2 regions of the Nocardia sp. NPDC006044 genome follow, and region 1 is predicted to be linked to the other one. Evidence: riboswitches for the same ligand, from Rfam matches in the RefSeq annotation. Region 1 holds a riboswitch; the other holds the start of a gene.
What was found. Region 1 has a riboswitch for cobalamin ahead of metE (5-methyltetrahydropteroyltriglutamate--homocysteine S-methyltransferase). Riboswitches for the same ligand answer to the same signal wherever they lie in the genome.
Positions count from the first base shown of each region.

Region 1 (4,820 bases):
TTGGTTCAATCGAGAGGGCGTTGCGCACAACGCGGTTCGCCCGCCCGGCAGCAGAAAGTGAGCCCGTCCATGCCGACTCCCGACGAACTCGTCCGCGATATGTGCCGCAGCTGGTCCGACCCGGACCCCGACCGCATCGCGTCCTTCTTCGCCGAAAACGCCGTCTACCACAACATTCCGATGGAACCGGTGGTCGGCCGCGCCGCCATCCGGGAGTTCCTCGCGGGCTTCCTGGCCACCTTCGAGGGCGTCGACTTCGACATCCATCACCAGATCACCTCCGGCAACCTGGTGATGAACGAACGCACCGACACGCTCCGCACCGCAGGCCGGGCCGTGCCGCTGCCGGTCACCGGCGTCTTCGAGGTGGCCGACGGCGCCATCGTCGCCTGGCGCGACTACTTCGACATGGGTGCCATCAACAGCGCGTTCGCCGCGGACAGCTGACCGGCGTCCGCCCGGAAGATTCGTGGCGACTGGTCGGAACCGAACCGCCGCGGCACGCGTCGAAGGTGGATAGGGGCGATTCATGGAGTGGGTTTCACTAGGTGCAAGGAGGGGTTGGGATGGATCGGTGTCCCGGGTGTCATACGGCGTGGCGACGAGGGATGAGCTCCAGGTCGCGGCAGCAACCGGTCGCGCGGGCCGCGCAGCCGTGTGAGCGGTACACCTCGCGCAGGCCACGGCAGAGTCTGCGACCGGAGCCCGAATCCGAGTGAGGAGCGGTTCAGCCCCCTTCGTCCGGCGAAGGGGGCTGAACGTCAGCGAACTGCCGGGGCGATCAGCGCACCGACGCCGCGGCGGTAACCATGTTGCGCAGGGACGCCTCCACCTCGGCCTGGCCGCGGGTCTTCAGGCCGCAGTCCGGATTGACCCACAGTCGTTCGGCGGGAACGGCTTTCAATGCCGCGCGCAACGAGGTGGTGATCTCCTCCACGCTGGGCACGCGCGGTGAGTGGATGTCGTAGACGCCCGGCCCCACGCCGAGATCGAAGCCCGCCGCGTTGAGGTCGTCGAGCACCTCCATGCGGGAACGCGCGGCCTCGATCGAGGTCACGTCGGCGTCCAGCCCGGCGATCGCGTCGATCACCTCGCCGAACTCCGAATAGCACAGGTGGGTGTGCACCTGGGTGGCATCCGAGACGCCGGATGTGGCGAGCCGGAACGACTGCACCGACCAGTCGAGGTAGGCCTGCTGATCGGCCTTGCGCAACGGGAGCAGCTCGCGCAGTGCCGGTTCGTCGACCTGGATGATCCGGATGCCCGCGGCCTGCAGGTCGACCGTCTCGTCCCGGATGGCCAGCGCGACCTGCCGCGCCGAGTCGCCGAGCGGCTGATCGTCGCGGACGAACGACCAGGCCAGGATGGTGACCGGCCCGGTGAGCATGCCCTTGACCGGCTTGTCGGTGAGCGACTGGGCGTAGCTGCTCCAGTCGACGGTCATCGGCGTCGGCCGCTTGACGTCGCCGAACAGGATCGGCGGCCGCACGCAGCGCGAACCGTAGGACTGCACCCAGCCCAGCTCGGTGGCGGCGAAGCCGTCGAGCTGTTCGGCGAAGTACTGCACCATGTCGTTGCGCTCGGGTTCGCCGTGCACCAGCACGTCCAGGCCCAGCTTCTCTTGCAGCGCAATCACATCGGCGACCTCGGCGCGCATCCGGCGGACGTACTCCGCCTCGTCGATCTCGCCCTTGGTGAACGCGGCCCTGGCCAACCGGATGGCCGAGGTCTGCGGGTAGGAGCCGATGGTGGTGGTCGGCAGCGGCGGCAGCTGGAGCCGCTCCTGCTGCAACACCCGGCGCTCGTCGGCGGGCGCGCGCCGGATCGCGTCCGGGCCGAGCGCCGCCAGCTTGGCCCGCACCTGCGCGTCGTTCAGCCGCGGGTCACTGTGCCGGGTCGCCAATGCCGCACGGGTGTCGGCCAATTCGGCGCCGATCGCGTCGGTGCCCTCGGCCAGAGCGGTGGCCAGCAGCCGGACCTCGGTCACCTTCTCGGTGCCGAACGCCAGCCACGAGCGCAGCCGTTCGTCCAACTTGGTCTCCGCGGCCAGCGTGTACGGCACGTGCAGCAGCGAGCACGAGGTCGAAACCGCCACCGACGCAGCCGAACCCAGCAGCGTGCCCAGGGTGGACAGCACGGCGTCGAGGTCCGCGCGCCAGACGTTGCGCCCGTCCACCACGCCCGCCACCAGCAGCTTGCTCGCCAGCGCGGGCACCGCGGCCACGTCGGAAACGGTTGTGCCCGCGGTGAAATCGAGCGCGATGCCCTCGATGTCGGTGCCCGCCAACGCGGTCAGCGCGGCGTCGGTGTGGCCGAAGTAGGTGGCCACCACGATCGCGGGGCGCTCGGACGCGGCGGACAACTCGGTGTAAGTGCTTCGCACCAGGGCGAGTTCGTCGTCGGTGAGATCGGTGACCAGCACCGGCTCATCGATCTGCACCCAGCCGATACCGGCCTCGGCCAGTTGCCGGAGCAGGTCGCGGTAGAGCGGAACCAGCTCGGCGAGCCGGTCCAGCGGCGCACCGCCGGTGGCCTTGGCCAGCTTCAGGAAGGTGATCGGGCCGATCACCACCGGACGAGCCGGCGCGCCGAGCGCCAGTGCCTCGCGCACCTCGCCGAGCAGCTTCTCCGGGTTCAGCGCGAACACGGTGTCCTGGTCGATCTCCGGGACCAGGTAGTGGTAGTTGGTGTCGAACCACTTGGTCATCTCCAGCGGTTCGACCGTCTCGTTGCCGCGCGCGGCGGCGAAGTACCGGTCCAGCGGATCGGCGATCCCGGCCACCCGCGGCGGCAGCGCGCCGAGCAGCAGGGCGGTGTCGAGCACCTGGTCGTAGTACGAGAAGGTGCCGACCGGGATCGAATCCAGGCCCGCGGCCAGTAATTCGGTGAGCTGGGCGTGGCGCAGGTCGCGCGCGACAGTATGGAGCTGCTCGGCGTCGATCTTGCCGGCCCAGTAGGCCTCGGTGGCCCGCTTGAGCTCACGCCGCGGTCCGACCCTAGGTAGCCCGAGAACCGTTGCGGTGAACGGTGTCTGATTTACAACAGTCACGTTGTCTCTCCAGTGCTGGTGTCGTAGGCCGTCGCCATACGGGCACACGCGGCTACCGGAGATATGTCAGGAGATTCCGCCAACAGAGCCCCGACACATCACGTACTGGTAGAACCGCGCGCCCAGATCCACGAGGCGGTGGCCGTCGGATACGGCGTACCCGACACGGCTGGCAGGTCTTCGGACTCACAGGCACCGGCCTCTCGGCCGACCTACTGGCCGTCGCTTCCCGGGCCTGAGGCCCAGTGCGTGTGACGGCGGTCGTTCCTGCTTACCGCTGCGGGACAGTCCCGGATTCCCACCGGGTTCCCTCTCGCCCGTCCACCCTTTCGAGGCGGACGAACTCGGCTCCGCGACACGACGACGGGGCTCCATCTCGTACGCGCGCGGTGAACCAGCTGCACTCACCAGCATAGGGGGAGCGAGGGTCGCGTGGTGCGGCCGGGCGGAGCGCCGGCGAAGGCCGACGGTCCGCCCACCGCGGTTTGGTCGTTTGTCCAAGTCTGTGAGGAAGCCCACGGAAGTGTGGTGTAGCCCGAATTTCCGAATTGTGTCTAAAGTTGTCACCCTTGGGGGAGGGCTCCAGCGTGGGGAATCGATAGCGGGAGTGCATGTGGTGACTGAACGGTCGGTATCGATCGTCATTCCAACGTACGTCGGGACGGCCGAGAGCCGTGATCTCCTGGATGTGCAACTAGACGCCTTGACGCGTCAAGATTATAGGGGGGAATTCGATGTTTTGATAGCCGACAACGGCTCGCCTGTCAATGTCAAGGCTCATATTGAAAGCCTCGCGGCGAGGGATCGGCTCGAGATCAGATATGTTGACGCGTCAGGCACCCCGGGTGCCGCATTTGCGCGGAATGTCGGAGCCGCGCATGCCACCGGTGAGACGTTGCTGTTCTGTGATCACGACGATCGTGTGCATCCGAATTGGATAAGCCGCATGCTCGCGTTCCTGGACGAGGGGTACGACCTCACATGTTCCGCGATCGAGGGCGATTCGCTCAACGCGGAGCACCCGCGGCGGGTCGCCAACATCCCGGCGCCCGACCAATTCCAGCCACCCGGTGTTTATGCACCTGTGATCGTCGGGACGAGCATGGCGTGCCGCGCCGAGGTCTATCGCAAGCTCGGCGGACAAGATGTCAGCTACGCGGCGAACGAGGATCTGGAATTCGGCTGGCGCGCGCACCGGGAGGGGTACCGGCTCGGTTATCTCGCCGAGGCGCTCGTCGCCTATCGGTATCGTCAAGGTTTCCGGCCCGGCTACCGGCAGGGGCGTAGCAGAGGAATCGGTCTGGCGCGGCTGAATGCCGAATTCCCCGGAAATGGTTTACCCGAGATTCATCTTCCGGAAGTTATGTTACGGATGATTCGGCTCCCTTTTACCCGTGGATTGGTTCCCGAGGAGCGCGGATTGATGATCGGACTGGCGGTGGGTCAGTTCCGCGGCGGGCTGCGGCACCACACGATGCACTGGCTCTGAGGATGTGACGGCCGGATGAACGGATCTTCGCAACGCTGCTAGACCTCGTTGTGAAGATGCTTGCGAAGGCCCCTTCCGTGCCTGTGCGGGGGCTCGGTCCGGGTACCTTAGGCCAATGTTCACGAAAGTCTTGGTAGCCAACCGCGGCGAGATCGCCATCAGGGCCTTCCGCGCGGCCTACGAACTCGGCGCGGGGACGGTGGCCGTGTTCCCGTACGAGGACCGCAACTCGGTCCATCGGACGAAGGCGGCCGAGTCTTACCAGATCGGCGAGCAGGGGCA
Region 1 is NZ_JBIAID010000001.1:1,175,690-1,180,509, forward strand. It holds gene ACFYO1_RS05455 (nuclear transport factor 2 family protein) at 70-447, shown strand; gene metE (5-methyltetrahydropteroyltriglutamate--homocysteine S-methyltransferase) at 782-3,049, opposite strand; cobalamin riboswitch at 3,203-3,408, opposite strand; gene ACFYO1_RS05465 (glycosyltransferase) at 3,666-4,538, shown strand; gene ACFYO1_RS05470 (pyruvate carboxylase) at 4,654-4,820, shown strand, end outside.

Region 2 (4,820 bases), 1.4 Mb from region 1:
GCGCGGTGGGCAGTGTCGCCGGGCAGATCGCAAAGGCGTTGGGCGCCACGGTGATCGGCATCGCGGGTGGTCCGGAGAAGTGCCGGATGCTGACCGAGGAGTTCGGTTTCGACCTGGCGATCGATTACCGCAGCGAGAATGTGCTGCGGCGGCTGCGCGAACTCGCGCCCGGCGGTGTCGATGTCTTCTTCGACAATGTCGGCGGGGAGATACTCGATGCCGCGCTGGCCAACCTGCGCCGGGGCGCCCGGATCGTCATCAGCGGCGCGATCGCGTCGTACAACGCGGCCAAGCCACCGCCGGGACCGTCCCGCTACATGTCGTTGCTGGTGTTCCGGGCGTCCATGACGGGGTTCGTCGTGTTCGACTACGCGGACCGCTACGGAGAAGCCATCGCGCAGATCTCGAAATGGCTGGCCGAGGGCAAGATCAAGCCGCGCGAGCATGTCGTCGAGGGCGGAGTCGAGCGATTCGGCACGACCCTCGAGATGCTGTTCACCGGTGCGAACACCGGCAAGTTGTTGCTGGCTGTCTGAACACGTATGCCGGCCCCGTTCGATCACCCACGCGAGCAACCCACGCGGGTGATCGAACATCAGCGGCGACTCGACCGAGCGAGGCCACCGCCCGGCCGCGGCATCAGGCGCTGAGCGGCGCGGCGGTGACCTCGTAACCGAGGTTGGTGAGCACCTCGGTGGTCGCCTTGGCGAAATTGAGCGTGATGAAATGCAGGCACGGCGCCCCCTCGTCGATGAGGCGCTGGGCCATCTCGGTGGCGATCTCGATGCCGGCCGCACGCACTGCGGCGCGGTTCTCCTCGGCGCCGGTGCCCGCCGCGGCGCGCAGCCGCCGCATGATCGACTCGGGCAAGGCGCGGCCGCTGAGTTCCTCGGCGCGCGCGATGGTGCGCAGGGAGGTGATGGGCATCAGTTCCGGGATGATCGGTTTCGCGCCTTGCTCGGCGTCGGCGGCGGCGACGCGATCGCGAAGGCGCAGATAGTGATCCACCTCGAAGAACATCTGGGTGATCGAATAGTCCGCTCCGGCACGGAGTTTCGCGGCCAGGAACTGCGCATCGGTGGGCAGGTCGGGGGACTGATGGTGCCCCTGCGGGAACGACGCGACGCCGACGTTGAAGTCGCCGAGATCCCGCACGATGCGCACCAATTCCTCGGCGTACTCGACCCCCTCGGGGTGCCTGTGCCATTCGCCGAGCGGATCGCCGGGCGGGTCACCGCGCAATACCAGAATGTTGCGGATGCCGCAGTCGGCGTAGGAGCCGACCAGCGCGCGCAACTCGGCGATGCTGTGCCCGACCGCCGTCAGGTGCGCGACCGGCAGCAACGTGGTCTGCTGAGCTAGCTGTCCGGTGATCCGGGCGGTGCGGTCCTTGGTCGAACCACCCGCGCCGTAGGTCATCGAGACGAACGCCGGATGCATGCGCTCGAACTCCCGCACCGTGCGCCAGAGCCGAGCCTCGCCGGCGGTGTCGCGCGGCGGATTGAACTCCACCGAGAACGGCACCCGCGCCCCCGAATGGATGCGCAGGCTGTCGACGACCGACGGGACGCCGGAGACTGCCGGTGTGAGGTGAGTAGGGAGCCCGTGATTCGAACGGTCACGTCCGGGGATGGAATGCATGGATGAACTCCAGGTCAGCGGCCAGTGGCCGCCGCCGATAACGAGTCGACACCGAGGAGCCCCATGAAGCATCGATCCCGTGCCCGGGTCTGCTCGGCGTCGCGCTCGATCCACGAGGCGACGACCGCCGGATACGGTGTACCCGGCACAATCGGCAGGTCTGCGGGCTCATGGGCACCGACCCGAGCTCGGGTGCGGTCCCGGAGTTTCACCGAGTTCCTCTCACCGGCCACACGCTGACGCGCGAGACCGATTCGACGCCATCGCGCGGATCAGGGGCTCCTCGACTCCGCCTCCGGCGAACCAGTTGCACTCGCGAATATAGCGAAGTCCTCTGGGATCACCAAGGATGAGGGGTCGTCGCGGCGCGGTGACGCGCCGCGGAATCAAACCGCGGGTCGGTTTGCGGAGCGCAGGATATCATCTAACCGACGCGGTGTGGTGCGAGACGGAAATGGGCGCGATACCGCTGCTAGTCGTCGAGAAGCGGGGTAGAGGTCATGGTCGCGGAACCGGTCCGGATCACCGGGATCGACGCGCGGGTCGCCGAGCGCGGTCCGACCGCGCTGCGGATCGCAATCGGTGGTCAACTGCGCAAGCTGCGCGAAGCCAAAGGCATCACGCCGGTCGCGGCCGGCAATCACATCCGTGGTTCGCACGCCAAGATCAGCAGGCTCGAACTCGGCCGGACCGGTTACAAGGATCGCGATATCCGGGATCTGCTGACGCTCTACGGCGTCACCGATCCGGACGAGCGCGAGATGTTCCTGGACTTGGCGCGCAAGGCGAATCAGCCCGGCTGGTGGCACCGCTACAGCGATCTGCTGCCACCCTGGTTCGAGACCTATCTCGGCCTCGAGGGCGCCGCCCAGTCGATCAGAACCTTTGAGGGACAACTGGTTCCGGGTCTGCTGCAAACCGAGGACTACACCCACGCGGTGATCGAGGTCAGTCAGCAGAACGCCGAGGCGGCGCGCCGGGTGGAGCTGCGCGCGAAGCGCCAGGAGATCCTCGACCTGCCGGACGGGCCTAGATTGTGGGCGGTGCTGGACGAGGCCGTGCTGCACCGGCCGATCGGCGGCCGGAAGGTACTGCGCGAGCAGATCGAGCACCTGGTAAAGGTCTCGCACAAGCAAGGAGTGACAATCCAGGTGCTGCCCTTCTCCGCAGGCGTCCACGCGGCCGCGGGCAGCTCGTTCACCCTGCTCCGCTTCGCCGAACAGGAACTCCCCGACATCGTCTACCTCGAGCAACTGACCAGTGCCTTCTACCTGGACCGCAGCGACGACCTCGAGGTCTACCGCGACGTGATGGATCAGGTTGCGGTGCAAGCCGAAACACCGGAACGATCACGCGCCCTGATGATCGCGGCAGCCGCGCGACTCTGAGCGGCCGCCCCGGATCTCGCCCGGTTCCGTAGGCGGTCAAACCGTCTGCCGAATCACTGATCGCCGACGTCAGGTCGATACGCCGATCAGGGAGCGTCGCCGAGTTCGCCGGACGTACTCGCGCCCTTGTCATGCGTTTGGGGGAGTGTGCGCCGGGGGTGCTTGTGTCAGCATTGTTTTGGCACAGGCAACTTCGAGGGGGGCACGTGCGGAACCGTTCTGGCCCAGTTGTATTGGGCGTGGTGGTGCTGGGGGCGTCGGTGTGGGCGGCGTGCGGCAGTGAATCGGCTGATCAGGACAGATCGTCTACACCGCGGGCGCCCTCGACGTCATCGGTCGTCGTTGCGTCCGACCAAGCGTCGGTGACGCCGTCGCCCGGGGTGTCGCCGCTGACACCGGCGACGACGAAACAGAAGTTGATCATTTCGACGCCGCCACTGGTGACATCGTCGAATCCGGTTGTCGTCTCGACGGAGCCGGTGACACCGACGTCGCCGAGACCGATACCGATACCCGGGGTCGTGTCCACCGATCCTCCGCTGCCCACCACGGACCCTTCGGCAGCGCCCCGTCCTTTGGCGCCGTCGAGTGAGATAAAGCCGAGCGGGGGCCGTTGAGCGTCGCGAGGCAACCCGAGACGTCACCGTTGCGGTCGGCGGTGATGATTGCCGGGGCGTTGGCATCGCAGGCCGCCGTATTGGTTCCAGTCCTGTACTACTTCGGGGCGGTGTACGCGAGCGCCTGGTACGGCTATTTCGGGATCGATTCGAAGACGCTCGGCTACTCGGTGAGCGATTTCGTCAGGCGGTCGATGGCACCGACCTTCTGGCCGGTCATCTTGGGGATGGTGGGCTTGCTGGTGTTGCTCGCGGCCCGCCATGTTCCGATGATGATCGCCCGCCGGACGCACAATGAGCTTCGCGCCCTGCGGATCTGGTACGTGCTGATGTCGGGCTCGGGGGTGGTGCTGCTCGCGGTGGCGCCGCTCATCCGGGTGTTCGGGGTGCCGCCGTGGTTCCCGCTGAACAACTACCTGATGCCTGGTTCGATCGTCGCCGGCAGCATCCTGCTCGGCTACGCCACGACGCTGCGCTCGGATCGGCCGGACCTGTGGCGAACTCGGCAGCCTCAGCGCGGACGGTTGCGGCCGCGGCGCCGGGAATCGCCACAGTCGTCCGCGGTCGTGGTCATGATCGCGCTGTTCACGCTCGGGCTGGCCGGCGCGATCTGGATCGTCGGCAACTTCGCCGCCGAGAAGGGTCTCGACGACGCACGGAACCTGGCGGAGAACAGATTTCCCAACGTGCCCTCGACGGTCGTGTGGAGCGTCGAGGGGCTCGGGCTTCTCGGCCCCGACGTCGAGGCCACGCCCGTCGACATCCCAGGCGAGAAGTATCGCTACTACTACGCGGGTCTGCGGCTACTCGATCAGACCGCCGACGCGTACATCCTGATTCCGCAGAAATGGGAAGCCCGCCGCGACCGCGTGTTCATCGTTCCCCGCGCCGACACCATCCGTATCGACCTCGATGCCACGCACAACAACTGACTCGACGGCGGGCGGTGACGCTCAGCGCTGCGCCGGAGTGCCGGACTTCGCCGCCAGCCCGTACTCGATCGCGGTTGCGGCGGGTGTGGCTGTGCCGCCGGGTGCCGATGCTGTTGCGGCGGGCTTTGCCTCCATGTGGATTACCCCGTTGTCGGCGGTGGCCGGTCCTGCGGCGAGCGGGATTCCGGTTGCGATCGCGGCGGCGAGTAGGGTGCCCGCGATGGTTCGGTTCATGGTTCCTC
Region 2 is NZ_JBIAID010000001.1:2,593,920-2,598,739, forward strand. It holds gene ACFYO1_RS12170 (NADP-dependent oxidoreductase) at 1-536, shown strand, start outside; gene ACFYO1_RS12175 (methylenetetrahydrofolate reductase) at 640-1,641, opposite strand; cobalamin riboswitch at 1,777-1,910, opposite strand; gene ACFYO1_RS12180 (helix-turn-helix domain-containing protein) at 2,142-3,029, shown strand; gene ACFYO1_RS12185 (hypothetical protein) at 3,322-3,558, opposite strand; gene ACFYO1_RS12190 (hypothetical protein) at 3,706-4,578, shown strand; gene ACFYO1_RS12195 (hypothetical protein) at 4,600-4,812, opposite strand.
Region 2: linked by a shared signal. The riboswitch ahead of ACFYO1_RS12175 (methylenetetrahydrofolate reductase) and the one ahead of metE (5-methyltetrahydropteroyltriglutamate--homocysteine S-methyltransferase) in region 1 are both predicted to bind cobalamin.